Regions from separate parts of the Paraburkholderia aromaticivorans genome, predicted to be linked through region 1. Evidence: predicted binding sites of a transcription regulator. Region 1 holds the regulator's gene; each other region holds the start of a gene.
What was found. The regulator LexA, encoded in region 1, represses DNA repair genes until DNA is damaged. The targets are predictions, from matches to a motif close to ACTGTATNNNNATACAGT.

Region 1 (9,818 bases):
CACCGCGTAGACCGCCAGCACGGCCACATGCATCAGTGCATGCTCGACGGGCCGCCCCAGCATGGCCGGCCGCATCAGCTCCACGGCGTGCGCGAGCGGCAATACCGCGGTGGCGCCGCGCGCGACGGCGGGCAGCTGCGAGACCGGAAAGAATACGCCGGACAGCAGCAGCATCGGCGTCAACACCAGGGTCTGGTAAAACATGAAAAAGTCGTACGAAGGCGCGAGCGCCGTGACGACCATGGCGATGCTCGCGAACGCGAGCCCGGTCAGCACGATGACCGGCAGCGCCAGCAGCATCGACGGAAAATTCGCGTAGCCCAACGCGCCGGCCACCAGCATGATTGCAGCGCCTGACAGGATCGACTTGCTGGCGGCCCAGATCACTTCACCGAGCACGATGTCGCCGAGCGTGAGCGGCGTATGCATGATCGCTTCCCATGTGCGCTGCACGTGCATGCGCGAAAAGCCCGAATACATCGACTCGAAACTCGCCGACATCATCACGCTCGAGGCCACCGTGCCCGCCGCCAGAAAGGCGATATACGACACGCCGTCGACATGGCCGACCATCAGCCCCAGCCCGAAGCCGAGGCCGAACAGATAGATCATGGGATCGGCGAGATTGCCGAACATCGAGGCAATCGCGAGTTTTCTCCACACCAGATAGTTGCGGCGCCACACGGCGATCCAGTTGGTCGCGTTCGCGGGAAAGGCGGCGAGAGTTTCCTGTTTCGACGGGGTGTCACCCGGCGGTTCGTAAGTACGTGCGTCCATGATGTGTCTCGTGCGGTGTCCCACGAAGGGACGTCCTTTGTCGTTATAGCGCCAGCGCGTTGCGTGCGATGCCGGTATCCATGCGCCACTAGTCCTGCATCTCGCGGCCGGTGAGCCGCAGGAACACATCTTCCAGATTCGCCGGCCGGTGCAGATAGCGCAGGTCCGCGCGCTGCTTGAGCCGCGCATGCACCGGTTGCGCGTCGCTGACGTAGCAGAACAGCGTCTCGCCGCTGATCTCGGTGCGCTCGACGAGCGGCGCCAGTTCATCGCGCAACGCAACCGGATCGGGTCCGAAAATCTCGATCACGTCGCAACCGATCTCGGAGGCGATCAGCTCGCTCGGCGCGCCTTCGGCAATCTTGCGCCCTTCCTCGATCACGCATAGCCGGTGGCAGAGCCGTTCGGCTTCTTCCATGAAGTGCGTGGTCAGCAAAATGGTCTTGCCGCGCGCGAGCAACGAGCGCAGCCGCTCCCAGATCAAATGCCGCGCCTGAGGATCGAGGCCGGTGGTCGGCTCGTCCATGATCAGCACGTCGGGGTCGTTGACGAGCGCGCGCGCCAGCGTCAGGCGCCGCTTCATGCCGCCGGACAGCTCGCTCACGCGCGCGTCCGCCTTGCTTTCGAGTCGGGCGAATTCGAGCAGCGGCGGCACCATCGCACGGCATTGCGCGGCGTTCAAGCCGAAGTAGCGGCCGAACACCAGCAGGTTTTCACGCACCGTGAAGTCGGGGTCGAGATTGTCGAACTGAGGCACGACGCCGACACGCGCTCGCGCCACGCGCGCGCGGCCAGGGATCGGTTCGCCGCATAGGCGGATCGTGCCCGCGTCCGGTGTGGCGATGCCGAGCAGCATGCGCAGCGTGGTGGTCTTGCCGGCGCCGTTCGGACCGAGCAGGCCGAAGCATTCGCCGGCGTTCACATGAAACGACAGTCCGTCGACGACCGTTTTCTCGCCGTAGCTTTTTCTGACCTCGTGAAATTCGATGGCGGCTTCAGGCATGGATCGAACGAGTCTCCGGAAACAGACGTGGTTGAATGGCCGGGAAGGCCGCCTATTCTAGGGCATCGGCGGGGCAGCGTTGGTGCGCGCCCCGCCTGCCCGCGCGGGTTTCTTGCACTGCGGCATCGACCCGTGGACAAGCCTGGCGGCGCGCGCACCGGTTTAGGGCCTGGCGCGCGCTCAATGAGCGGACAGTTAGCGTTTTCCATCCCTTGCAACCTGAATTGCGGCGCACCATGATTCATTCAGATCGCGCGTCCCGCGCGAAGGGAGAAAAATCATGGCGAGCTACCAGAAAATCCTGCTGTGCTACGACGGCTCGCGCGAAGGCCGCAAAGCATTGCGTTGCGGCGCCGACCTGGCGTTGGATCTGAAAGCGGAAACGCATTTGTTGTCGGTCGTCGACATGCGTTCGAGCATTGCGCAAAGTGCGGGCCTGCTGACCGATGTCGCTTGCGGCAGTTTCGAAAAGACCGCCCGCGACATCCTCCAGGAAGGCGTGGACTGGCTCACCGAGCGCGGCGTGAGCGCACAAGGGCATTTCGCGTTCGGCCATCCGATCGACGAGATTGCCAACCTCGCCAACGAATTGCATGTCGACCTGGTCGTGGTCGGCCACCGTTGCCGCACCGGTCTGTCACGATGGTGGATGGGCGCGGGCAATACGCCGCTGCTCGACCGTGTGTCATGCAGCATTCTGGTGGCGTGTTCTTCCGCGCAGGAGCAGCAGCAAGCGGCGGCTTGACAGGCGGTGGTGATCGCGTGCGTGTTCGACGGGCCGGCTGCCCGGGCCCGACGACATCAGGCAATCACTCGTTCAGGTTGACCGCGGCCAGCTTCCAGGTGAAAACACCCTCGCGCTGGAAGATGGCCGAATAACGCGCGTCGCCGGCGCCATGCTGGTAGGTGACGACGAATTCGTTGAGGCCGCGATAGCCCGCTGTGGTTTGCGGCGGTTGCGCCGGCGTAGCGTTGTCGTTGCCCGCGTTGGCGGTGGCAGGCGCCGCTGGCGCGGCCGGTGCCGGTGAGGGCGCGCCGGCGTCCGGCGGCGGGTTCGCGGCAGGCGGCGCGGGCGGCCGCTCGCCCGGATCGCCGCGCGGCGGCATGCCGTTCAGCAGGGCCGCCACGCCGTCCGGTGTGGCGTAGGCATCCACGAGTGGACCAATCAACGCGACGCCGATCATTGCGCCAATAGCGGCGAGGGGGTTGCCGTTGCTGTGCGCGTCGAGCCGGCGTGTCAACAAGCCGGTGACCTGCTGCTTCAGACTCTCACGCAACGCGGGAAAGTCGACGTATTGATTGACCGTTTGCACGTCGCGCGCGTCGGCCGCGCGTTTGAGATTGTTCAGCGCGATATAGGGTGACGCGTACGCGAACCCGAGCGCAGCGATCACCAGGATCACGATTAGCGTGACGACTAGCGGCCGGGTGGCGCCGCCCTTGATGTGTTTCGGAACTGCCATCGAACGGGACTCTCCTTCAGGTGTGATCTAACGTGGACTGCGGCCACGCGAAAACGATCCCGTGCGATGCCGTATCGCCGCCCGCCAGACCATCCATCAAGACTCGAATACCGCGCCGTGGACGTTCGTTTCGTCGGCGATGCAGCGATCGATCATGCGGCACACCGCGTCTACCGTTCCGACCATGATGAGACGCGACGGCCCGTGATAGACACGCACCGGTGCGCGACGCGCCGGCTCGGCCGTATTCAAGCCCGAGTTCAGCGACACGCGGGCAAACGCCGGCAACGACGATGGCAGGCTCGACACACCGGCGGGCGAGTCGAACAGCGACGGCGTGCTGGCCGTGGACGCCTCGATCAATGAGCAGGGCACCAGCTTGCGAAGATGGCGCAGACGACCGAACTGGCGAAAAGGCAACAGGCGGGCAAGACGTTCCATGAGACTCTCCAGACGATGCAACGTTGATGCGGCGTTGGCGCGGCTTTTTATGCTGTCGAACGGGCAAGAAGGGGGCTTGGACCAAGGCGCCTGAACCCAGCCGCCCGGCAGCAAGCCGCTTAAAACTCGCCGGGGCGGATCAGCCCCACGGCGATCCCTTCCAGCGCGAACTCCGCACTGCCGGTTTCAACGAAGATGTTTTCGTAATCGGGGTTCTCGGCGATCAGTTCGAGTCCGTTCGGCCGGCGCTTCAGGCGCTTGACCGTGACGTCGTCGCCCAGCCGGGCAATGATGATCTGGCCGTCTTTGGCTTCGCTCTTCTTTTGCACCGCGAGCAGGTCGCCGTCGAAGATGCCCGCGTCGCGCATGGACAGCCCGCGCACCTTCAGCAGGTAATCGGGCTTGCTCGAGAACAGCGCCGGGTCGCACGCGTAGTGCTGCGAGATATGTTCCTGCGCGAGGATCGGACTACCCGCGGCAACCCGCCCGATCAGCGGCAGCGACAGTTGCATGATGCTGGCGTGCGGCAACGTGAACTGGTGCGGCGAATCTTCCGGGCCGGCCAGCAGGCGGATGCCGCGCGACGCGCCGGCCGCGAGCTCGATCACGCCCTTGCGGGCGAGCGCGCGCAGATGTTCTTCTGCCGAGTTGGCCGAGCTGAAGCCCAGTTCGGCGGCGATCTCCGCGCGGGTGGGCGGAAAGCCGGTGCGTTCGATAGCCCTGCGGATCAGATCGAAAACCTGCTGCTGTCGTGCGGTGAGTTTGGTCATGGCGCCACTGTATGTATGAACAGGTGACTGTATTTTTATACAGTATTCGGCGCAATTCAAGCTTTACTTTAAGTTCGTGCTGAAGGGTGGCGCTAGAGCGTCGTCAAGCGACGTTCCAACACCCGTTTTCGTGCCGCAACGCCTTATCCAGCTGTCATTACCACTTTTGCGTATTAAAGAATGAAGAAACATTATTTTTAATGATGAAAGCCCTTCGATAGACTGGCCTCCGAGTTGGGGCTCATGTGCACGTGACCGCGACGCCGAGGAACACCATATGCGGTTTCAGCGAACTACAACGCGGAGAAAGTTGACATGAATCACCAAGGTACGGGGCTGGCGGGCAAGACGAAGCGACTCATCGCGGCACTCGCTCTGGGCGCGGCGGGCGCGCTCGGCGTGATGGCGCAGGCGCACGCAGCGGACACGACACTGCTGAACGTGTCCTACGACCCGACTCGCGAGCTTTATCAGGACGTCAACCAGGCGTTCGGCAAGGAATGGAAGGCGAAGACCGGCGAGACGATCACCTTCAAGCAGTCGCACGGCGGCTCCGGCGCGCAGGCGCGCTCGGTGCTCGACGGTCTGCAGGCCGACGTCGTGACCCTCGCGCTCGCTTACGACATCGACGCCCTGGCCAACAAGGGCTTGCTGGACAAGGGCTGGCAGAAGCGTCTGCCGGATAACGCGTCGCCGTACACGTCGACGATCGTGTTTCTGGTGCGCAAGGGCAACCCGAAGCACATCAAGGATTGGGACGACCTGATCAAGCCGGGTGTGTCGATCGTCACACCGAACCCGAAGACGTCGGGCGGCGCGCGCTGGAACTACCTCGCGGCCTGGGCATATGCGGAGCATCAGCCGGGCGGCAACGATCAGAAGGCGAGGGAATTTGTCGGCAAGCTCTACAAGAATGCCGGCGTGCTGGATTCGGGCGCGCGCGGCGCGACCACCAGCTTCGTGCAACGCGGTATCGGCGACGTGCTGATCGCATGGGAAAACGAAGCCTTTCTGTCGCTGAAGGAGTTCGGCCCGGAGAAGTTCGAGATCGTCGTGCCGTCGGTCAGCATTCTGGCGGAGCCGCCGGTTGCGGTGGTGGACAAGGTGGTGGACAAGCACGGCACGCGCAAGCTCGCCGAAGCCTATCTGAACTTCCTCTATAGCGAGCAGGGCCAGGAGATCGCGGCGAAGAACTTCTACCGTCCGCGTTCGAACAAGGTGCCGGCCGAGCTGACCGCCAAGTTTCCGAAGCTGAAGCTGTACACGGTGGACGATTCGTTCGGCGGCTGGACCAACGCGCAGAAGACGCACTTTGCCGACGGCGGTGTATTCGATTCGATCTATCAGCCGCAGTAACACAGCCACTGCCCGCCAGGGCATCGGCAAACGGATGCGGTAACGCGTCACTCCCGAGCGCGCCCCAGGGGCGCGCTTTTGGCCAGCCAGGGCCGGCGGCCGGCAACACGAGCATCAACCTGAACGAGTAACGAGCATGACGACGTTGACCTTCCGAAAGCCGAGCGCCTTACCCGGTTTTGGCCTGACACTCGGCATCACGGTGGCTTATCTGAGCCTCGTGGTGCTGATTCCGCTTGCGGCGACCTTTCTGAAAACCGCGACGCTCGACTGGAGCCAGTTCGTGCGCGCGGTGAGCTCGCCGCGCGTGCTCGCGTCGTATCGCCTGACGTTCTTTTCCGCGCTCGGCGGCGCGCTGATCAACGCGGTGTTCGGCTTTCTGGTGGCGTGGGTGCTGGTGCGCTACTCGTTTCCGTTCAAGCGCATCGTCGATGCGGTGGTCGATCTGCCGTTCGCGTTGCCGACTTCGGTCGCCGGCATTTCGCTCGCGGCCGTGTACGCGGGCAATGGCTGGATCGGGCAGTTTCTCGAACCGCTCGGCCTGAAAATCGCTTTTACGCCGGCGGGCGTGCTGGTCGCGCTGACGTTCATCGGCCTACCGTTCGTCGTGCGCACGGTGCAGCCGGTGCTCGAAGAGTTCGAACGCGAACAGGAAGAAGCGGCGGCGTGCCTGGGCGCCTCGCGCTGGCTGACGTTTCGCCGCGTGGTGCTGCCGGCGGTGTTTCCGGCGCTGCTGACGGGCTTTGCGCTGGCATTCGCGCGCGCGCTCGGCGAATACGGCTCGGTGATCTTCATAGCCGGCAATGTGCCGATGAAGTCGGAAATCACGTCGCTCCTCATCATCACGAAGCTCGAGCAATATGACTACGCGGGCGCCACGGCGCTGGCGGTGGTGATGCTGGTCGTGTCGTTCCTGATGCTGCTCCTGATCAACACCTTGCAGTGGTATCTGCAGCGCCGCACGAGCCGCGGCGGCGCGGGCCCGGTGCCCGCCGCCAGCGTCGCGGCAATCGGCGGAGGTGTGCAATGAGCCGCCGAACCGTGAATGACGTGGCCGCCGCCAATAGCGCGAATGGCGCGAGCGGCGTGAATCACGCCGTGGCGGTGGCGCCGCGCGCGCCGCTGAATGTCGCGCGCCGTCCCGACCCGGTCACCGAGCCGCCGCTCGTGCGCTGGATTCTGACCGGCGTCGCGCTGCTGTTTCTCGCGCTGTTCCTGGTGGTGCCGCTCGTCGCCGTCTTTTATCAGGCGCTGAACAAGGGGCTCGGTTTCTATCTGGAATCGCTCGCCGACCCGGACGCGCTCTCGGCGATCAAGCTGACCGTGATCACCGCCGCGATCGCCGTGCCGCTGAACCTCGTGTTCGGCCTCGCGGCTTCGTGGTGTATCGCCAAGTTCGAATTCCGCGGCAAGGCGCTGCTGACCACGTTGATCGATCTGCCGTTCTCGGTGTCGCCGGTGATCTCGGGCTTGATCTATGTGTTGATGTTCGGCGCGCAGGGCTGGTTCGGCCCGTGGCTGCAAGACCACAACATCCAGATCATTTTCGCGGTGCCGGGCATCGTGATGGCGACCATTTTCGTGACGTTCCCGTTCGTCGCGCGTGAGCTGATTCCGCTCATGCAGGCACAAGGCAACGACGAAGAAGAAGCCGCCCACGTGCTCGGCGCGTCGGGCTGGCAGACCTTTCGCCGCGTCACGCTGCCCAACGTTAAATGGGGCCTGCTGTATGGCGTGATTCTGTGCAACGCGCGGGCAATGGGCGAGTTCGGCGCGGTGTCGGTGGTCTCGGGCCATATTCGCGGCCAGACCGACACGATGCCGCTGCACGTCGAAATTCTCTACAACGAATACAACTTCTCGGCGGCGTTCGCCGTGGCGTCGGTGCTGGCGCTGCTCGCGCTCGTGACGCTCGGCCTGAAGCTGCTCGCCGAGCGCCATATGTCGGCGGAACTGTCGGCCGCGCGGGACGTGCCCGCGTATGCCGGTCCTGTCACGGCGCCGGCCAGTGCAACACACGCATCACACACAACGCATGCATCGCAGCAACACCCGCTCAAGCAAGGAGAGCTGTAATGGGTATCACCGTTCGTAACCTGCAGAAGCGCTTCGGCGATTTCGTCGCGCTCGATAACGTCACGCTCGACTTTCCGCCGGGTGAACTGGTTGCGCTGCTCGGGCCGTCCGGTTGTGGCAAGACCACCTTGCTGCGCGTGATCGCCGGGCTCGAATACGCGGACGGGGGCCAGGTCGAGCTGCAAGGCCAGGACGTGGCGACGGTCGGCGCGCGCGAGCGGGAAGTGGGTTTCGTGTTCCAGCATTACGCGCTGTTCCGTCATATGACGGTGTTCGAGAACGTGGCGTTCGGCTTGCGCGTGAAGCCGCGCAAGGAGCGGCCTTCCGAAGCGGTGATCCGCGAGAAGGTGCATGAGCTGCTCAAGCTCGTGCAGCTCGACTGGCTCGCGCAACGCTATCCGTCGGAATTGTCCGGCGGGCAGCGGCAACGTATCGCGCTGGCCCGCGCGTTGGCGGTCGAGCCGAAAGTGCTGCTGCTCGACGAACCGTTCGGCGCGCTGGATGCAAAGGTGCGCAAGGAACTGCGCAGCTGGCTGCGACGCCTGCACGACGATCTGCATATCTCGACGATCTTCGTCACGCACGACCAGGAAGAAGCGCTGGAAGTGGCCGACCGTATCGTCGTGCTCAATCGCGGGCATGTGGAGCAGGTGGGCAGTCCGCAGGATGTCTACGATCATCCGCAAACCTCGTTCGTCTACGAGTTTCTGGGCGCGGCGAACCGTCTGCATGGCAAGGTCGACGCGAGCGGTTTCGTGGTGGACGGCGCGGCGCTGCCGGTGTCGATCAAGGCCGATTTCAGCGGCCCGGCCTTCGCCTATGTGCGACCGCACGATCTGCAGTTGTACCCGCAGGCGTCGGGCCATCGCGAAGGCATCGTGGTCGACGTGCGGCGCGTGGTGACGCTGGGCGGCTCGGTGCGGGTCGAACTCGCGGGCCGCGAGGGCAACCTGCTCGAAGCCGAGCTCGATCGGGAAGCGTGGCGCGATCTGCAGCTCTCGATCGGCGACGGTGTGACGGCAGTGCCGCGTGCATTGCGCGTGTTCCCGGCGCAATGAGCGCGAGCGCGGTCAGGCGCGCTGTAGTACGACTCGGTGTTTCAATCAAACTCAAATAACTCAACTCTGGACCAACCGGAGACATACAGATGAATTTTCAGCAATTGCGCTTCGTGCGCGAAGCCGTGCGTCAGAACATGAATCTGACCGAAGTGGCGAACGTGCTGTACACGTCGCAATCAGGTGTGTCGAAACAGATCAAGGATCTGGAGGACGAACTCGGCGTCGATATTTTCATTCGACGCGGCAAGCGTCTGACGGGCCTCACCGAGCCGGGCAAGGCGGTGCATCAGCTGATCGAGCGGATGCTGCTCGACGCCGAGAATCTGCGCCGCGTCGCGCGCCAGTACGCGGATCAGGATAGCGGCCACCTCGTCGTGGCGACTACGCACACGCAGGCGCGTTACGCGCTGCCGAAGGTGATCCGCCAATTCACCGAGGTGTTCCCGAAGGTGCATCTGGCGCTGCGCCAGGGCAGCCCGCAACAGATCGCGCAGATGATCATCAATGGCGAAGCCGACATCGGCATCTCCACCGAAGCACTCGACCGCTTCCCGGATATCGTCACGTTCCCGTGCTATTCGTGGCATCACGTGGTGGTCGTGCCGAAGGATCATCCGCTGGTGGGCCGGCCGAATCTGACGCTCGACGAGATCGCCGAATTTCCGATCGTCACGTACGACCAGGATTTCACGGGCCGCTCGCATATCGACCAGGCGTTCGCCAAAGCGGGCGCCTTGCCCGACGTCGTGCTGACCGCGATCGACGCCGATGTGATCAAGACGTATGTCGAACTCGGCATGGGCATTGGCGTGGTCGCGGCGATGGCCTACGATCCGAAGCGCGACACGGAACTGGTCGCGCTCGACACGCA
Region 2 (9,818 bases), 1.4 Mb from region 1:
GCCTTGTGAGGCGCCGTTGTTTTTGCCGCGCTGGACTGTGGGATCACACACCAGGTCCACCGCTCGCGAAGCGTCGTTAAACGTTACGCATAAGCTGGGCGATGGGCGCCGCCGATCTCGCCGAGATAGCGATGCACCGACAGGTCGTCTGCCTTGATGGCCGGTTGCTTGCCCGACATCACGTCGGCGAGCAGTTGGCCCGAGCCGCACGACATGGTCCAGCCCAGTGTGCCGTGGCCCGTGTTCAGGAACAGGTTCGCTACCGGCGTGCGGCCGACGATCGGCGTGCCGTCCGGCGTCATCGGACGCAGACCGGTCCAGAACGTAGCCTTCGACGTATCGCCGCCGCCCGGGAAAAGATCGTTCACGCACAGTTCCAGAGTGTCGCGACGCGCCTGGCGCAGCGATTTGTCGAAGCCGACGATCTCGGCCATGCCGCCGACACGAATCCGGTCGTCGAAACGCGTGATCGCGATCTTGTAGGTCTCGTCGAGCACGGTCGACACCGGCGCCGACGCTTCGTTGACGATCGGCGCGGTGATCGAATAACCCTTGAGCGGATAGACCGGGATCTTCACGAGACCGGACAGGAATTGGGTGGAATACGAACCCAGCGCGACGACGAACGAATCCGCACGCACCAGTTCTTCGCCGCACTTCACGCCGGCGATGCGGTCGCCCGCCATCGCCAGTGCGTCGATCGGCGTGTTGTAGCGGAATTTGACGCCCAGCTGTTCGGCCAGCGCGGCGAGGCGCGTGGTGAACATCTGGCAGTCGCCGGTTTCGTCGCCCGGCAGGCGCAGACCGCCGGTCAGCTTGTGCGATACCGCGGCGAGCGCCGGTTCCGCTTGCGCCAGTTCAGCCGGCGACAGCAGTTCGTACGGCACATTGGCTTCCTGCAGCACGGCGATATCTTTCGCGGCGCCGTCGAATTGCTGCTGGGTGCGGAACACCTGCAGCGTGCCGCCGGTGCGGCCTTCGTACTGGATGCCGGTTTCGGCGCGCAGCGCCTGCAGGCAGTCGCGGCTGTATTCGGCGAGGCGGACCATACGGCCCTTGTTCACCGCATAGCGCGACGACGTGCAGTTTTGCAGCATCTGCCACATCCATTGCAACTGGAATTGCGTGCCGTCGAGGCGGATCGCCAGCGGCGCGTGTTTCTGGAACATCCACTTGACCGCCTTTAGCGGTACGCCCGGCGCCGCCCACGGCGACGCGTAGCCCGGCGAGATCTGGCCGGCATTGGCGAAACTGGTTTCGAGCGCCGGGCCGGCCTCGCGATCGATAACGGTTACTTCATGACCGGCGCGTGCCAGATAGTACGCACTCGTCACCCCGACGACGCCACTGCCCAAAACGACGACTCGCATAGATGCTCCAGGATTTTCAAAAATGAGGTCTGAGGGCGGTGTGCTCGTCGAGTCGTTGGATTCGTTCGATTCACGAGGTATAACGCTGATCGCCCAGTGTTAACCGCTATACTATTAACAGTCAGGCAGGTTTTGTTATTGTATTTTCAAGATTTTCAGCAAAAACATCATGCGTACACAGCGCCAGCCGGTCCGGGCTCTCGACAAACTCGATCACAAGATCCTGCGCCTGTTGCAGCAGGACGGCCGCATGGCCATGAAAGACCTGGCCGAACAGGTTGGCCTGTCGGTCACGCCGTGCATCGAACGCGTCAAGCGGATGGAGCGCGATGGCGTCATAACCGGCTACCACGCGCGCGTGAACCCGGCGGAGTTAGGCGCGGCGCTGCTGGTGTTCGTCGAGATCACGCTCGATCACAAGAGCGGCAACATGTTCGACCAGTTTCGCCGCGAGGTGCAGAAGATCCCCGAGGTGTTGGAATGCCACCTCGTGTCGGGCGACTTCGACTACTTGATCAAGGCGCGCATCGGCGAAATGGCCGATTACCGCAAGCTGTTGGGCGACATCCTGCTGCAACTGCCCGGCGCGGTGCAGTCCAAAAGCTACGTGGTGATGGAAGAGATCAAGGAAACGCTGACGATCGCGGTCGGGGATTAGAAGGCGGGGGCACGCGCACGTCGGGGCTCGACAAACGGCGTAAACACTGTATATTTGTACAGGTGTTTGCGCCGTTTGTATTTTGCGTGCTCCAGCCGTGTTCCAGCCGTGACCGACTCCGATTCCCCACCCGTCAATGAATTTCCGATCGCGCCGCCCGCGCCTCGCAAGGGCCGCGGCGCGGTGACGAACTTGCAAGGCCGCTACGAAGTCGACCAGCGTGAAGCGGTGGACGACGGCTGGCTGTCGGAGGCGCAGCGCGAGGACGAGCCCAGGGTCTTGCGTACCCAGGTTTTCGAAGAGCGGGCCAAGACCATCCTCACGCGCAATGCGTCGCCGGATATTCCGTTCGGCGTGTCGCTGAACCCGTACCGCGGCTGCGAGCACGGCTGCATCTATTGTTTTGCACGGCCCACGCACAGCTATCTGGGGCTGTCACCGGGGCTCGACTTCGAAAGCCGGATCTACGCCAAGATCAACGCGCCGGAGTTGCTCGAGCGGGAACTGTCGAAGAAGTCCTATGTGCCGGAGCCGATCGCGTTGGGCGTCAATACGGACGCGTGGCAGCCCGCCGAGCGTGACTTGCGGCTCACGCGCCGAGTGATCGAAGTGCTCAGCGAGCGTCACCATCCGTTCGCGGCAATCACCAAATCGTCGCTGATCGAACGCGATCTCGATCTGCTGGCGCCCATGGCGGCGCGCGGGCAATTCATGGCTGCCATCACCATCACCACGCTGGACGCCGAGATTGCCCGCACGCTCGAACCTCGCGCGGCCACACCGTCACGGCGGCTGCGCACCATCCGCACGTTGAGCGAGGCGGGCATTCCGGTTGGCGTGAGCATCGCGCCGGTGATTCCGTTCGTTACCGAACCGGACATGGAGCGCGTGCTGGAGGCCTGTGCGGAGGCGGGGGCGAGCAACGCGAGCTATATCGTGCTGCGTCTGCCGTGGGAAGTTGCGCCGCTATTCAAAGATTGGCTCGCGGCCCATTTTCCCGACCGCGCCGAACGGGTCATGGGTCGCGTGCGGGACATGCGGGGCGGAAAAGACTACGACTCGAACTTCTCCGCGCGAATGAAGGGAGAAGGTTTGTGGGCGGACCTCCTCAAGCAGCGATTCCAGAAGGCGGTACGCTGCTTGGGGCTGAACCGGCGTGACCGCGGCATTCTGGATATGTCGCACTTTCGTCGGGTGGAAGCGCCGCGTGCCGCTGAACCGGCGCGCAACGACCCTCAACTGGATCTTTTTTAGCGCGGTGCGCGGCGAATCACTGCGAGAGTGCTTTGGCCGCCTGAACCTGGCCTTCGAAGTAAGTCTGGAAGGAGATGGCGAGCCCTGTCATGAGCAGGAAAGCGCCGATCAGCAGCGAAAAGATCACGACGAAAATGACTGTCCAGCCAGAGCGGCTCTTGCGCTGAGTGTGGGTGTTGAACTGCGCGTCCCACTTTTCGTCCGGACGCAGCCCGTAGACGATCGCGGCCAGAAACGCGGCGAGCAACGACACCGCACCGGGAAACGCCAGCAACCAGCCAAGCATCGAGGCCCGTTCGCTGGCTACCACCAGCATCGCGCCGGGAATGCCGATCAGCGTACCGATCAGGTGAGCCCAGCCGTAGACGTCGCGCGTGCCGTACAGATAGAACCGATGAACGCCGAGGCAGCCGAAGAAGAACGCCAGTGCGGCGGTTATCGTCTTGGATCTGAAGCGCGGGGAAGCCGAAGCAAGGGTGGACATGTAGGCGAGAGCAGAGTGATGGACGGTCTAAAGGAGCGGCGCGCGGCTCGCGCGGACCGACGCGCATTCTACGCCCGCCGCGGGTCGCCGGCCACGTGGCGGGCGGCGCGGCAGCGGGGCGGTGTTGTGAGCAGCGGCGGAATCGGGTGTGCACCGGCGGCGCGGGTGGGCGGTGTGGCAGGATGGCTGGGCGTTGCGGGCGCCCAGCGGTTGCGCGTCGCCAACGTCTGGCTAGGGCGCCGAATAAGTGACGCGATAGACCGCGCCTGCGTAGTCGTCGCTGATCAGGAGTGAACCGTCGGGCAGCGGCAACACGTCTGCGGGACGGCCCCACACGGCCTCTCCGGGTTGCAGCCATCCTTCGGCAAAGACTTCCTGGCGGGCATTGCTGCCGTTGGGGTCCGTGACGACGTGCACGACGCGATAACCGACCTTCTTGCCGCGGTTCCACGAACCGTGCTCGGCGATGAAGATCGTGTTCCGGTAAGCGGGCGGAAACATCGCACCGTTGTAAAAGCGCAAGCCGAGCGCCGCGACGTGCGCACCCAGTTTGGCCGCTGGCGGCGTGAACGAACTGCACGGACGATCTTTGCCGAACTCGGGATCGGGTGTGTCGCCGCCGTGGCAGTAAGGAAAGCCGAAATCCAGCCCGGCGCGCGGCGCGCGGTTGAGTTTGTCGTCCGGTATGTCGTCGCCGAGCAGGTCGCGGCCGTTGTCGGTGAACCACAGTTCATGCGTCACCGGATGCCACGCGAAGCCGACCGAATTGCGAATGCCGCGTGCCACGACTTCATAGTGGCTGCCGTCCGGGTCCATGCGGCCGATCAGGCCGAAACGGTTGCGGTCTTTCAGACATACGTTGCACGGCGCGCCTTGCGGCACGTACAGCTTGCCGTCCGGGCCGAAGGCGATGAATTTCCAGCCGTGGTGCGTCTCCGTGGGCAGGCTGTCGGTCACCACGGACGGTTTGGGCGGATCGTTCAGGTGGGCGTCGATCGCATCGAAGCGTACAATTTTCGACACGGCCGAAACATAGAGCGCGCCATCGTGCCACGCCACGCCGGCCGGCGTTTCCAGCCCGGAAGCGATGACGTGGCGCGCCGTTACGCGTCCATTTTGCAATTCGAGGGCGTAGACGTGGCCGTCGAGGCTGCCTATATAAAGTATGCCTTTGGGCGAAAGCGCCATGGCGCGTGCACTCGGCACGGCGTCCGACAAGACTTCGATTCGGAAGCCGGGCGGCAGTTTGATCCGCTCCACCGGCAGTGCGGCAAGCGCCGGCAGGGCAGCCGCGGCGAGCAACAGAGCCGTGCCTGTACGCAGGGTCCTGTTTCGCAAAGTGCGCGCCGCGCCGGCAAACCCGAACCGTACGGCAGCACTAAAAAAGTCGCGCAAAAACACAATGGGCGGCAGGAGTTTCAAGGGCGCTCCGTCAGGTAATTCGGGCGTTTCGACGCGGTGTGGGGTCCCTTCCTGGATGGCCGGCGCAACACCGTCGCTCAGTTTATCCCGGTAAGTGTTTGTTATGGCGTCGGTTTCCCGCTATAATCGCGTGTTTCAGTCGTTCCGAACCCCGGTTTTCAAGGATTCTAGTATGGTCATCATCCGCTTGGCTCGTGGCGGCTCCAAGAAGCGCCCGTTCTACAACATCGTCGCAACCGATTCGCGTAACCGTCGTGACGGCCGCTTTATCGAACGCGTTGGCTTCTACAACCCGGTTGCTACGAAGGGTGAGTCGCTGCGTATCGCTCAAGACCGCCTGACGTACTGGCAAGGCGTTGGCGCACAACTGTCGCCGACCGTCGAGCGTCTCGTGAAGGAAGCTGCAAAGGCGCAGCCGGCTGCTTAATGCCAGCTAGCCTGCGTATCGTCGTCGGCTCGACCGGCGGCTCGCGCGGTTTGCGTGAGCGGTCCAATGAGCAGTCCGATGCGCGCGTTGTTTTGCTGAAGCAGGCGTCGAAGCTGACAGCGAGGTGCTCTCATGACTGAGCGTGATTCCGGCAGTTCAGGTCGCGCAAAGGAAAAAGCCGCAGCCCCGCGCGCGAAGACGTCTGGTCAGGCGCCGTTCGGTGCATTCGTCCGCAAACCGGTCGAAAAAGCCGAAGGCAAGGCGAAAGCCAATGTTGCAAACGCCGGGTCCGGTGCAGCAGAAATGCGCATGGAAACGGCAGAAAGCTGGCCGGCCGACGCGGTCGAGGTCGGTGCAATCGTCGACGCTTACGGCCTCAAAGGCTGGGTCAAGGTAGCCGCTCATGCGGACGCCGGGCATGGCGGCGACGCTTTGCTAAGCGCGAAGCGCTGGTGGCTGGTTAAAGGCCAGGAGCGCAAGTCGGCGCCGTCATTGCAGGCGAAAACGCATAGCGACAGTGTGGTGGCCCATCTGGGCGGCGTCACTGACCGCGACGTGGCGCTGGCACTGCGCGGCTCCCGCGTCTATATCAGCCGCAGCGAATTTCCGGCTCTCGAAGCCGACGAATTCTACTGGGTCGACTTGCTCGGTCTGGATGTGGTGAACGTTGCCGGGGTCAATCTCGGCAAGGTTGCAGACATGATCGACAACGGTGCGCACTCGGTAATGCGTATCGAATATCCGGCTACAGACAAAAGCGGCAAGCCGGTCACCGGCGAGCGTTTGATCCCGTTCGTCGGCGTCTTTGTCAAAACGGTGGACCAGACGGCGAAGCAGATCACGGTCGACTGGGAAGCCGATTACTAAAATCATTCGCTGAACGGAGAGAGCGATGCAGTTCGATGTCGTCACGCTCTTTCCTGACATGTTTCGTGCGCTGACCGACTGGGGTATCACCAGCCGTGCGGCGAAGCAGAAGCGCTACGGTTTGCGTACGTGGAATCCGCGCGATTTCACGACCGACAACTATCGCACAATCGACGATCGCCCGTACGGCGGCGGCCCCGGCATGGTGATGCTGGCTAAGCCGCTGGAAGACGCGATCGGCGCGGCGAAAGCGGCGCAGGCGGAGCAGGGTATCGGCGCGCCGCGTGTCGTGATGATGTCGCCGCAAGGTGCCACGCTGAATCACGACCGCGTCATGCAGTTCGCTGCCGAACCCGGTCTGATCCTGTTGTGTGGGCGCTATGAAGCGATCGACCAGCGTTTGCTCGACCGTGTCGTCGACGAAGAAGTCAGCCTTGGCGACTTCGTGCTGTCGGGCGGTGAATTGCCGGCTATGGCGTTGATGGATGCCGTGGTGCGTCAGTTGCCCGGTGTGCTCAACGACTCGCAGTCCGCGGTGCAGGATAGTTTTGTCGACGTGCTGCTGGATTGTCCGCATTACACGCGTCCTGAGGAATACAACGGCGTGCGCGTGCCCGATGTGCTGCTCGGCGGCCATCATGCGGAGATCGAAGCGTGGCGTCGGCGTGAAGCCTTGCGCAACACGTTGAACAAACGGCCGGATCTGATCGTGAAGGCCAGGAAGAACAAGATGTTGAGCCGTGCCGACGAGGCATGGCTCGCGAGTCTCGCGAAGGAAGAGTCGAAGGCGTAAAGCCTTGGGTCTTTTGAGCGGACATTAGGCGGCGCCGTGCATGCGTGCACGGCGCCTGATGTGATCCCATCCTCTATCGGGGCCGTAGCCGAGCGCAATAAGGAAACTTAGTGCAAGGCAGGTACGAACGCCGACAAGATGGACTTAGGAGTCAGTGATGAATCTGATTGCAAAACTCGAGCAGGAAGAAATCGCGCGCGCCCTCGGCGAGAAGACCATCCCCGAATTCGCTCCCGGCGATACGGTGATCGTCAGCGTGAACGTGGTTGAAGGTACGCGTAAGCGTGTTCAGGCTTACGAAGGCGTCGTGATCGCCAAGCGTAACCGTGGTCTGAATTCGTCGTTCATCGTCCGCAAGATTTCGTCGGGCGAAGGCGTCGAGCGTACGTTCCAGACGTACTCGCCGCTGCTGGCAAGCATCGTCGTCAAGCGTCGTGGTGACGTGCGCCGTGCGAAGCTGTACTACCTGCGCGACCGTTCGGGCAAGTCGGCCCGGATCAAGGAAAAGCTGGTCTCGAAAGACCGCGCTGCTTCCCAAGCGTAAATGCTGTAAGAAAAAGCACCCCTCACGGGTGCTTTTTTGTTTGCCAGGTCAAAATAGCGGCATGTCCCCTATCCGCTCATTCGAGAGACCCGTTGATCCGCCCCGTCTTTGAGCCTGAAACTCTGCCTGTCGAAGCAACAGGCGCCGACCTGCCGCCGGTGGCGGGCGACCGTCTCACGCCCGACGGCCTGCGCGCACGCTTCGAGCAGCGCCTTGCCTGGACTCCCGAACCTATCGTCGAAGCGCCGTGGCGCGACATTCACGCGGATCCGCGCGTCGCGGCGGTGCTAGTGCCGCTGGTGGTGCGCGAGCCCGGCCTGACGGTGCTGCTGACCCAGCGCGCCGACCATCTGAACGATCATGCTGGTCAGGTGAGCTTTCCGGGCGGCCGTCACGAACCTTTCGATGCCGATGCCACCGCCACTGCGCTGCGCGAAGCGCAGGAGGAGGTCGGTCTCGCGCCCTCGCGTGTGGAAATTCTCGGTGCGTTGCCTGACTATCTAACGGGCACCGGCTTTCGCGTGACGCCGGTCATCGGCCTTGTGCATCCGCCGTTTACCGTCAAGGCGGACGCGCTCGAAGTGGCCGAAGTCTTCGAAGTGCCGCTCGCTTTTCTTATGAACCCCGCCCATCACGAAGAGCGCGTGTTCCGTTATGAGGGCGGCGAGCGGCGCTTCTTTGCCATGCCATATCCACGGGCCGCGTCGGCTCAAGCCGGCGCCGGAGAGACCGGGAACGGGCTCGGCGGGCACTACTTCATCTGGGGCGCGACGGCGGCGATGCTGCGCAACTTCTATCGCTTCCTCGCGGCGTAAAGCGCCCAGGACTGTGCAGTTGTTGGGTGTTTGTCAACGTCTGCGCTCAGTCGCATCCGACCCTGTGCTATCGTTATAAAACAATCGTAAAACTCGAAAAGCACGGCGCATCGCATGACTTTTTTCTCTGTATTGCTGGCCCTGATCATTGAACAAGTGCGAGCGCTGTCGCCGAACAATCCGGTGTCGGCGCTGCTTCAGTACCATGCGGAGTCGGCGGCGCACGGCTTCGATGCCGGTAAGCCGAAGCATGGCTTGCTCGCCTGGCTCGTGGTGGTGGTGCCCTGGACGCTGGGCGTCGCGCTCGTCTACTACGTGCTGTATCACATTCACTTTGCACTGGCGTTCCTGTGGAACGTGGCGGTGCTGTACTTCACGCTCGGCTTTCGCCAGTTCAGCCACTACTTCACGGACATCCACCTCGCGTTGAACAACGACGACGTGCCGCACGCCCGTGAAATCCTGAACGAGTGGACCGGGCTCGATACCGTCGACATGCCCGTTAGCGAGATCGTGCGTCATACGCTGATCCATGCGGTGGTCGCTTCGCATCGGCACGTGTTCGGCGTGTTCTTCTGGTTCCTGATTCCGGTCGGCCCGGCGGGTGCGGTGCTCTATCGGATTGCCGAATATCTGGCGCGCACATGGGCGCGCCCGGTCGACGATCGCACTGTCGCGTTTTCGAGCTTTGCGCAGCGCGCCTTCTTCGTGATCGACTGGGTGCCGGCGCGGCTGACGTCGCTGGGCTTTGCGATTGTCGGCAATTTCGAAGACGCGATTTATGCATGGCGCAACCATGCGCGTCAGTGGCCGGATGCGAACGACGGCGTGTTGCTGGCCGCGGGCAGCGGTGCATTGGGCGCGCGTTTGAGCGGGCCGCTCGCCGAGCCCTCCAGCCTCGACGCGTTGGCTACCGGCGACGGCGGCCCGATGCAGGTCGGCGACGACTGCACGCCGCGCACGCTGCAATCGGCCGTGGGCCTCGTGTGGCGCGCGGTGGTGCTGTGGATGATTCTGCTGCTGATGCTGACGATCGCGGTGTGGCTTGCTTGAGGTCGTTCCGTTAGTCGTTCGGACTAGCATAAAAAAAACCGGACATTGTCCGGTTTTTTTTATGCCCGCACCCGGTGCTGAACTAATCCGCTACCGCTCTCAAACAGAAACACGAGAGCCGATGAGCGTGA
Region 3 (9,818 bases), 1.2 Mb from region 1:
ACGCAGACGCCGGCAGAAAGCGTCGCGAAAATATTAGCCTACGTGCGCGATAACGGTCTGGTGAATCCCGGTTGCGTTGAGCGCGTGTAATAACAGATCGCATCACGCCAACCCCAAAAGAAAAACCCGCATGGTCTGCGGGTTTTTTCTTTTGGGGAAGCGCGCCTCGCGGCGCACTTCCCCATGTGCTCCCAACCAGGCCTCGCAACGAGACCCAACCGGAATTACATGTCCATGCCCATGCCGCCCATGCCGCCGGGCATGCCGCCAGGCATCGGTGCATCTTCCTTCGGCAGTTCGCAAACAGCTGCGTCGGTCGTCAGCAGGAGACCTGCCACCGAAGCTGCGTTTTGCAGCGCCGTGCGCGTCACCTTCGTCGGGTCGACAACACCAGCGTCGACCAGGTCGACGTACTCGCCGGTTGCTGCGTTGTAGCCGTAGTTGCCTTGGCCAGCAGCAACTGCTGCCACCACGACGCTGGCTTCTTCGCCACCGTTCGTGACGATCTGACGCAGCGGTTCTTCCATCGCGCGCAGCACGATCTTGATACCTGCGTCCTGATCGGCGTTAGCGCCCTTCAGGCCAGCGATAGCCGTGCGAGCGCGGATCAGCGCGACGCCGCCACCAGCGACGATGCCTTCTTCCACAGCTGCGCGCGTTGCGTGCAGTGCGTCTTCGACACGTGCCTTCTTTTCCTTCATTTCGACTTCGGTCGCAGCGCCGACCTTGATCACTGCAACACCGCCTGCCAGCTTGGCAACGCGCTCTTGCAGCTTTTCACGGTCGTAGTCCGACGTTGCTTCTTCGATTTGCGTGCGAACCTGCTTCACACGTGCTTCGATGTTCGCAGCTTCGCCAGCGCCGTCGATGATCGTGGTGTTTTCCTTGCCCACTTCGATACGCTTCGCTTGACCCAGTTCGGCCAGCGTTGCCTTTTCGAGCGTCAGGCCGGTTTCTTCAGCGATGACTTGACCGCCGGTCAGGATCGCGATGTCTTCCAGCATGGCTTTACGACGATCGCCGAAGCCCGGAGCCTTGACAGCAACAGTCTTCAGGATGCCGCGGATGTTGTTCACCACCAGCGTTGCCAGTGCTTCGCCTTCGACGTCTTCCGCGATGATCAGCAGCGGACGGCCAGCCTTGGCGACCTGTTCCAGGATCGGCAGCAGATCACGGATGTTCGACACCTTCTTGTCGTGCAGCAGCACGAACGGGTTGTCCAACACGGCAACTTGCTTGTCCGGATTGTTGATGAAGTACGGCGACAGGTAGCCGCGGTCGAATTGCATACCTTCGACAACGTCCAGCTCGTCTTGCAGCGACTTGCCGTCTTCGACGGTGATCACGCCTTCCTTGCCGACCTTGTCCATGGCTTCAGCGATACGATCGCCGATCGACGAGTCGCTGTTTGCCGAAATCGCGCCAACTTGTGCGATTTCCTTGTTGGTCGTGCACGGCTTGCTGATCTTGCGCAGTTCTTCGATCGCTGCGAACACAGCCTTGTCGATACCGCGCTTCAGGTCCATCGGGTTCATGCCCGATGCGACGTACTTCATGCCTTCGCGGACGATCGACTGAGCCAGGACCGTTGCGGTCGTGGTGCCGTCACCTGCGTTGTCGCTGGTCTTGGAAGCGACTTCCTTGACCATTTGCGCGCCCATGTTCTGGAGCTTGTCTTTCAGTTCGATCTCTTTGGCGACCGACACACCGTCCTTCGTGACCGTCGGGCCGCCGAAGCTGCGTTCCAGCACAACGTTGCGACCCTTCGGGCCCAGCGTGACCTTCACAGCGTTCGCGAGGATGTTCACGCCTTCAACCATCTTGGCACGGGCGGAATCACCGAATACGACGTCTTTAGCTGCCATCTTCTAACTCCTTGAATTCTCTGGGATATGACCGGGAAAGTAGCGGCTTGCGCTTACTTCTGCACCACGGCCATGATGTCTTCTTCGCGCATCACGAGCAGTTCGTTGCCGTCGACCTTGACGGTCTGGCCTGCGTACTTGCCGAACAGGACGCGGTCACCAACCTTCACGTCGAGTGCGATTTGTGCACCCTTGTCGTCACGCTTGCCCGGGCCGACTGCGAGGATTTCGCCTTGATCCGGCTTTTCCGCTGCGGCTTCGGGGATCACGATGCCCGACGCAGTCTTGGTTTCTTGATCCAGACGTTTGACGATCACGCGATCATGCAAAGGACGAAGGTTCATACATACTCCTCTCTTGATTGAGACTGAAGAACGCTGAGAAAACCCGGCTGACTGAGCCAACCGGCGATGTTGTTAGCACTCTCGTGCAGCGAGTGCTAATTATATGGACCGGTGGTGACAAATTCAAGAAGGGATGACCGTCGAGTGTCCAGATTCGCTTGAGTCCGAACCTTGCACCGCAGCAGGCCTCTGACGGATTGCAATAATTCCCTTTCAAAACAGCGATCTACTAGCAGCCCCAATGGCCGGCAAATGAACCCCGATCACTCGCGAACAGGGTGCTCGACGACCGAATCGCGTGGATTTTCCTTGTGATCGTCCGCCCAGGGGAATCCCTTAATACTGGAAACCGATGCGCGGCGTTCGCCGCGATAGCCTCATCGGCCTGCGCGGCGACCGCTGCGCATCGACGTTAATCGCCGTCTTTTTTGTCCGCCGAGTCCAACATCCTGCGAATTGACTTGCATCCCGGTCAAATACTGTATAAATTCACAGTACTGTTTTTATATACAGGATCGGCCATGAACCAACTCATCCGCATCTTGAACGACGGTGATCGCGAAACGCTTGCCTGGTTGCGCAAGCATGTCGGAGACGTGCGCGTGGCTGCTGCCGCACGCCATCTGGGAGGCAACGGCAAACCGTACGTGTCCGCGGTGTGCCGCTATCTCGGCGTACGTCCACCAACGCCTCATCAACATTGCCGGCCTGTTGAAGACTGCACGGTCGGCGATAACTATCTTGCCCAGATCCGCCAGTTGTTGGCACAGCGAAACCAGACGTTGTCGAAGCATCGAATTTGATGCCGCCAGTTGCCGCAAGTCTTCAGGAAGATAACCGCATGAACGACGCCGCTCTTGATATGGATGTCCACGGCACCCATCCTGCCGCCTTCGAACGCGCCCTGCGCAGCGCGTCGCTCGATCTCCAGCAGATCATTGCCACGGTCGCAGGTCGCCACCTCGACAGTGGCCGCCGCCGTTACTCAAGTGATGCGCGACTGCCGACCTGGCGCACGCTGCAGACAATCGACGTACAAGTCTTTGAAAATCGGGGCTTCCGGGCGAGGCACAGCGAGACGGTACGCTCGACGTTTGTCCGGTTTGAAGACAGTCGGTTGTCCGGAATGGATCTCGACGAACCCGTCGATTGGCGACGTGACGACGACGACTTGCCAGCCGTGTACTTGCTCGTACGCGCACTGGTACAGGCCGACACTGCCGATGCGGCCACTCAGGATTAGTGCGCCGATATCGACGGTTGGCCGTTATCGTTTTGAATACGCGATAGAAAGTTCAAAGTTAAGCGAACCAGACTCCAGATCGCTCATACTGAAATGAACCATAGACTCAGAGTTAGCTGAGAGCATCATCCATCTCGTCGCGAATGGCATGCTGATCGGCTCGGGGTACCCTGGTCGCGGTCGGGCAGAAGCTCGGCGTGCGGGGTCACCGCGATCAATCCGCCGGCGCCGTACATCGCACGCGAGCGCGAAGCAACGGGCAAACTGCAAAATCCCGTCGCGCTGGTCGCGGTCATCGCCGCTCCCGGCATTGCGCCTTTCGCTGCGCAGATGGTGACGAGCGACACAAGGCTCGTCGTCGTGCCCGGACTGTTGCGCGACGGCGGATTCGGCTGCTTATGTCACGGAAGTCACGGAACGGCGTTTCGTAAGTGCGACTCCTGACAATGATGCGTCACATGCGTCGACGAATTGCGTGACCGCCTCACCCATTGCTCGAGTCGTCGCAATCCTCGAACGCCTCCCCGCATCCCTACGAGGCAGCCGCGCGACGTTATTTCAACAATACTTGAAATATCGAAGCCAATGCTTTATTGTTCCGGGCATGGACTCAGATCTCGTCGTACGCGCGCTGAGCGCGCTCGCCCATGAATCGCGCCTCGCGATCTTCCGCCTGTTGGTGGTGGCCGGACCGGAGGGTATGGCGGCGGGTGAAATCGCCCAGCAGCTTGGGCTGTCCCCTTCCAGCCTGTCCTTCCACCTGAAGGATCTGTCACATGCAGAGCTGGTGAAGCCGCGGCAGGAGGGGCGTTTCATTATCTACACGGCGAACTTCGACGCCATGACAGGTCTGATCGATTTCCTCACGGAGAACTGCTGCGCGGGCGCGACCTGTGCCGCGAGCGATCTCCCAAACTGCTGCGCAGGCAAAGCATGAAACGCATTCACATCCATGTTGCGGTTGAGAATCTGAACGACAGCATCCGCTTTTACAGCGCGATGTTCGGTAACGCCGAGCCCACCGTTCGCAAGAGCGATTACTGCAAATGGGAGCTGACGGACCCCGCGATGAACTTCGCGATCTCGCAGCGCGGTGCGAAACCGGGTGTCGATCACATCGGCATTCAGGTCGAGACCGAGGCAGAGCTGGCCGAGATGAATGCGTGTTTTAGCGCAGCACAATTGCCGGTAGTCACGCAGACAGGAACGACCTGTTGCTATGCCCGGTCGGACAAGGCCTGGACGATTGATCCTCAGGGCGTCGCATGGGAGACGTTCAGAACTCTTGACGTTGCGCCGCTATATGGGCACTCGCATGTGCTGCCGGAATCGTCAACTGCATGCTGCGCACCCGCCGATTCCGTCGTGAACTTCCGGAGCCGCGCGTGAGCACCAGACCTGACTCAATTCTCATTCTCCGCACCGGCAACGGCATGCGCAGCATTGCGGCAGCCGCACTGGTCGACATGGCGGCCCCTGGCGCAATCCAACGCGAGATGCGCGCCACCGGTGAGAACCACATAGAGGAATCAGATGAGCAGCACTGATACGGCCATCGGCAATGCACGGCCGGCAATCGGATTCTTCGAGCGTTACCTGACGGTCTGGGTCGCGCTGTGCATCGTCGGCGGCATTCTGTTTGGGCAACTGCTTCCGCAAGTTTCCCAGGCGATCGGCCGCATGGAGGTGGCGCAGGTGAATCTCCCGGTTGGCGTGCTGATCTGGGTGATGATCATCCCGATGCTGGTCAAGATCGATTTTGCCGCGATGACCCAGGTAAAGAACCAATGGCGCGGCATCGGCGTCACGCTATTCGTGAACTGGTTCGTCAAACCGTTCTCGATGGCCTTGCTCGGCTGGATCTTCATCCGCCACGTGTTTGCGCCATGGCTTCCCGCCGACCAGCTCGACAGCTATATCGCGGGCCTGATCCTGCTGGCTGCCGCGCCCTGCACGGCGATGGTGTTCGTCTGGTCGCAGCTCTGCAAAGGCGACCCGTATTTCACGCTCTCACAAGTCGCCCTGAACGACTCCATCATGATCGTGGCCTTCGCGCCGCTCGTTGCGCTGTTGCTCGGCCTGTCGGCTATCACGGTGCCATGGGATACGCTGATCATTTCGGTTGTCCTGTACATCGTCATCCCCGTCGTTCTCGCCCAGTTGTTGCGCCGGCATTTGCTCGCGAGGGGTGAAGCGTATTTCCGGCAAGCCGTCGCCCGTCTCGGCCCGTATTCGATCAGCGCATTGCTCGCGACGCTCGTGCTGCTGTTTGCGTTTCAGGGGCAGGCGATCGTGGAGGAGCCGTTCGTGATCGCCATGCTCGCGGTGCCGATCCTCATTCAGGTGTTCTTCAACTCTGGCCTTGCGTACCTGCTGAACCGCCGGCTCGGCGTCACGCACTGTGTTGCGGGACCGTCCAGCCTGATCGGCGCCAGCAACTTCTTCGAGCTGGCAGTGGCCACGGCCATCAGCCTGTTCGGTTTCCATTCCGGCGCGGCTCTCGCCACGGTGGTCGGCGTGCTGATCGAGGTGCCGGTGATGCTGTTCGTCGTTAGCATCGTCAACCGCTCGCAGCACTGGTACGAAGCGAAACACAGTATCGAGGAGCAACCGCTATGAGCGTCACGATTTATCACAACCCCGACTGCGGCACGTCGCGCAACACGCTGGCCATGATCCGCAATGCCGGGGCCGAGCCGGAAATAATCGAGTACCTGAAGAACCCGCCTGACCGGGAAACACTGAAGAACCTGATTGCACGCGCCGGCTTGACGGTACGCGCAGCGCTGCGTGAAAAGGGTACGCCCTACGCCGAGCTGGGTCTGGACGATGCGTCCCTGAGCGACGAACAGTTGCTCGACGCAATGATGGACCATCCGATCCTGATTAACCGCCCGTTCGTGGTCACGCCGCTTGGCGTGCGCCTGTGCCGGCCATCCGAGATGGTGCTCGACATCCTGCCTGCGCGGCAGAAGGGCCCATTCACGAAAGAGGATGGGGAACAGGTCGTCGATAGCGAAGGAAGGAGACTGCTCTGATGACGCAGGACATGCCGAACGTCAGCGCCGCGCACCTCGACACGCCTGATCTGCAGAAGCTCGAACCGCGCGCGGTCGCGCAACACGCTCCGCGAATTCTGCTGCTGTTCGGCTCGTTGCGTCCGACCTCATATAGCCGGCTTCTCACGCTCGAAGCTGAACGCATCCTGCGCCATTTCGGCGCGCAAACACGGGTATTCGATCCGCACGGCTTGCCGCTGGTGGACAGCGTGCCGCCCGATCATCCGAAGGTGGTCGAGCTGCGCAAACTTTCGGAGTGGTCGGAAGGGCAAGTGTGGTGCAGCCCGGAGCGTCACGGCACCCTGACAGCCGTATTCAAGAACCAGATCGACTGGCTGCCGCTTGAAAGCGGCGGCGTCCGCCCAACGCAAGGTCGCACGCTTGCGGTCATGCAGGTGTGTGGCGGATCGCAATCGTTCAACGCCGTGAACGCGCTGCGTATTCTCGGCCGGTGGATGCGTATGGTGACTATCCCGAACCAGTCGTCAGTGGCGAAGGCGTGGCGGGAGTTCGACGCGGACGGCCGCATGAAGCCCTCGGCGTATTACGACCGCGTTGTCGACGTGATGGAGGAACTGTACAAGTTCACGCTGCTGGTGCGCGACCGGTCGGACTATCTGACTGATCGCTACAGCGAGCGAAAGGAAGCGCACCCGGAGCTTGCAACGACCCTCGCGGCCGCGGCCATGAATCAGGAAGCAGTGGCCGCCAATGCGGACACTGAAGACAACGAAACGGAGTGACAGCGACAAACGCGGGGACCGTGTTGATAACCTCGCGGGTTTCGGCTGTTGCGTTTATCTTCGGCAAGCGCCAGATTGCTGGCAAAGCGTCTGGCGCGCAACAAGCCGATTTCGAGTGAGCATGGAGCCATGCCGATAAGAAAGGCCGTCGCCGCTGACCTGACCGGGATCCAGAATCTGTTGCTCGCCAATGGCTTACCCGCACAGGATGTTTCGGGGGCGCTCATCGAAGGATTTCTGGTTGCCGAAGATGCACGCGGGACGATCGTCGGTAGCGGCGGCCTTGAGCAACTCGGCTCGAGCGTGCTTTTGCGATCGCTCGCTGTCACGCCGGAATTGCGCGGTACAGGCATCGCGCGGGAACTGGTCGCACAGCTCGAATGCCACGCACGCTCACTGGGCCGACAGGAAATCTGGCTTTTGACGGCGACCGCGGAACGCTTTTTTGAACGAGTCGGCTACGAGCGGGTAAGTCGCGACGAGGCGCCTCGCGAAGTGCGTTTGTGCCGGCAGTTCGCGGCTCTGTGCCCGGCGACAGCTGCGTGCATGCGAAAGCGACTCCCGCCGAACCCCCTCCCGGACGCCGATGGGCGGCTGGAATCAAGCTGATTCGCGCCCACTCATTGGCAGCCGGCACGCGATGCTATTCAGATCCCGGCTGCGCCATGCCGGGGTGGTGTGCCATATGGCCGTCCATCGCATCGGCGCCGTGGTCGGAGATCTGTGCATCGAACCACGCATGAAGCGCGGACACCAGTTTGCCGCTAGCACTGCGAAAGACGAGTTCGCCGCCACCGTCCACGTCCCGGTATGCGATCGATATCTGACCAGGCTTCGCCGCCCTAAGCTGCGATAACCCCGGCATGTCCGCGCCGTGAATCCTGTCAGGCGCGGAAAAATCGCCATGCTGAAACTCGGCTTGAATTTCACGCAGATGCGTTCGAATCAACCGGATCTGGACTTCATCGGACAGGTTCTTCGCAATGACTCTCTGGCTCCCGCCGTTGGCTGATTTCGTGAAGAGGTGTGTGGTGGACTGGAGACTGAAGGGCATCACCTCCGCACCGCGCTGCGCCACCTCAGCTTTGCGCCCAGCGTCTGCCGCGAGCGCCTGCAGCGGTGTGTTCAGCCCTGCTATCACCATAGCAGTAGTCAGCAATGTGAACGCTTTCATTGAATACACTACCTCAATCCATACACGACTAGTCAGGCATGCTGACGGCTCAGCTTCGCGCGCTGAAACAATTCGAACACAGCCATGCCGGCCAGCATCGCAGCCACGAAACCCCATGCCTTCGGAAAACCCCCACCCAATGCTACCAGCGCCGGGCCCGGGCAGAATCCCGCCAGCCCCCAGCCTACGCCGAACACCGCACTGCCCAAAACCAGCCGCAAGGTAACGGATGATCTGGCCGGAATCTGCATGGGAAAACCCAGCAACGATTTATCGAGGCGCTTTGCAAACACAAAAGCGAGACTGCCAACGGCGATCGCGCCGGCCATCACAAAAGCCAGCGACGGGTCCCATCGTCCCGCAAGGTCGAGAAATCCAAGCACTTTCGCCGGATTCGCCATGCCGGACACCATCAGGCCGGTGCCAAAAAGAAGCCCGGAAAGTAATGCGGTTAGCCCACCCATCTCAGCCTCCCAGCAGATGCCTGCAGATGAAAACGGTCAGAAAACCGCTCGCCATGAAGGTTGCCGTCGCGACAAGAGAACGAACGGAGCCGCGCGAGATGCCACAGACACCATGCCCGCTCGTACACCCGCCCGCATAGCGCGTGCCGATACCGACCAGAAAGCCAGCTGCCAGTATTTCGCCCCATCCTGCCTGGATGTCGGGCACGACTGGTCGGCCCAGCAAGCTTGCCAGCACGGGCGCCCCCACAAGTCCCGCCAGAAAAGCGACACGCCATCCCGCATCGTTGCGCAGCGGACCCAGCAACCCGCCCAGAATGCCGCTGATGCCGGCGATACGTCCGTTGAACAGGACCAGCACGGCCGCCGCCCCGCCAATCACCAGGCCGCCGGCCAGTGACAAGCCCGGCGTGAAATGCGCGATATCAATCGACATGCCCCTCCCTACTTTCATTGGACGCAAAACTGTTCGTACAGCACGGCCATGACCGCAATCGCTTCCTTGCTCGCGATCGAATAAAAGATGCTCTTTCCCTCTCGCCGCGTCTCGACGAGTTCGTTGTCTCGAAGCACCCCGAGTTGCTGTGACAGTGTGGGCTGACGTATCCCCAACTGCTCTTCCAGATCGCTCACGCACCACTCCCCTTGGGATAACTGGCACATCAGTATCAACCGGTCGGGATTGGCCAGAACCTTCAAAAGCGCACAGGCCTTTTCCGCCGACGATTGCATCGCCGACAGGTCGAACGGAGTGGATTTCTTTTTCATCGCGCAGTCTACGATTCACATTCATACATTATATTATTTTATAAATTATCTGCAAATAGAATAATTTGCGTCCGCGGAGATCTCGACCGGCAATGGGGAATACGCCTTCGTTGGGGGGGTGAGCATGCGCTCGTGGTGTCCGCCGTCGCGCAGGCAGG

Region 2: the regulator LexA is predicted to act here: its motif matches at 2,074-2,091, upstream of CJU94_RS10035 (PA0069 family radical SAM protein).
Region 3: the regulator LexA is predicted to act here: its motif matches at 2,706-2,723, upstream of CJU94_RS01940 (CppA family protein).

Annotation. Positions count from the first base shown of each region.
Region 1 is NZ_CP022989.1:3,608,198-3,618,015, reverse strand. Features, by position in the region: gene CJU94_RS16340 (ABC transporter permease) at 1-777, opposite strand, end outside; gene nodI (nodulation factor ABC transporter ATP-binding protein NodI) at 866-1,780, opposite strand; gene CJU94_RS16330 (universal stress protein) at 2,061-2,525, shown strand; gene CJU94_RS16325 (DUF2939 domain-containing protein) at 2,590-3,243, opposite strand; gene CJU94_RS16320 (hypothetical protein) at 3,340-3,684, opposite strand; gene lexA (transcriptional repressor LexA) at 3,804-4,454, opposite strand; gene CJU94_RS16310 (sulfate ABC transporter substrate-binding protein) at 4,770-5,810, shown strand; gene cysT (sulfate ABC transporter permease subunit CysT) at 5,947-6,840, shown strand; gene cysW (sulfate ABC transporter permease subunit CysW) at 6,837-7,886, shown strand; gene CJU94_RS16295 (sulfate/molybdate ABC transporter ATP-binding protein) at 7,886-8,944, shown strand; gene CJU94_RS16290 (CysB family HTH-type transcriptional regulator) at 9,034-9,818, shown strand, end outside.
Region 2 is NZ_CP022989.1:2,182,577-2,192,394, forward strand. Features, by position in the region: gene CJU94_RS10025 (D-amino acid dehydrogenase) at 84-1,370, opposite strand; gene CJU94_RS10030 (Lrp/AsnC ligand binding domain-containing protein) at 1,540-2,028, shown strand; gene CJU94_RS10035 (PA0069 family radical SAM protein) at 2,137-3,282, shown strand; gene CJU94_RS10040 (NINE protein) at 3,299-3,766, opposite strand; gene CJU94_RS10045 (PQQ-dependent sugar dehydrogenase) at 3,998-5,188, opposite strand; gene rpsP (30S ribosomal protein S16) at 5,361-5,615, shown strand; gene rimM (ribosome maturation factor RimM) at 5,748-6,482, shown strand; gene trmD (tRNA (guanosine(37)-N1)-methyltransferase TrmD) at 6,508-7,275, shown strand; gene rplS (50S ribosomal protein L19) at 7,433-7,819, shown strand; gene CJU94_RS10070 (CoA pyrophosphatase) at 7,912-8,634, shown strand; gene CJU94_RS10075 (CobD/CbiB family protein) at 8,749-9,687, shown strand.
Region 3 is NZ_CP022989.1:448,862-458,679, forward strand. Features, by position in the region: gene cysC (adenylyl-sulfate kinase) at 1-90, shown strand, start outside; gene groL (chaperonin GroEL) at 225-1,865, opposite strand; gene groES (co-chaperone GroES) at 1,919-2,209, opposite strand; gene CJU94_RS01940 (CppA family protein) at 2,731-3,012, shown strand; gene CJU94_RS01945 (DUF2471 domain-containing protein) at 3,051-3,452, shown strand; gene CJU94_RS01950 (ArsR/SmtB family transcription factor) at 4,057-4,389, shown strand; gene CJU94_RS01955 (ArsI/CadI family heavy metal resistance metalloenzyme) at 4,386-4,841, shown strand; gene CJU94_RS40700 (hypothetical protein) at 4,838-4,999, shown strand; gene arsB (ACR3 family arsenite efflux transporter) at 4,986-6,071, shown strand; gene arsC (arsenate reductase (glutaredoxin)) at 6,068-6,490, shown strand; gene arsH (arsenical resistance protein ArsH) at 6,490-7,254, shown strand; gene arsN2 (arsenic resistance N-acetyltransferase ArsN2) at 7,330-7,863, shown strand; gene CJU94_RS01980 (aspartate carbamoyltransferase) at 7,898-8,428, opposite strand; gene CJU94_RS01985 (DUF6691 family protein) at 8,461-8,892, opposite strand; gene CJU94_RS01990 (YeeE/YedE family protein) at 8,894-9,328, opposite strand; gene CJU94_RS01995 (ArsR/SmtB family transcription factor) at 9,343-9,660, opposite strand.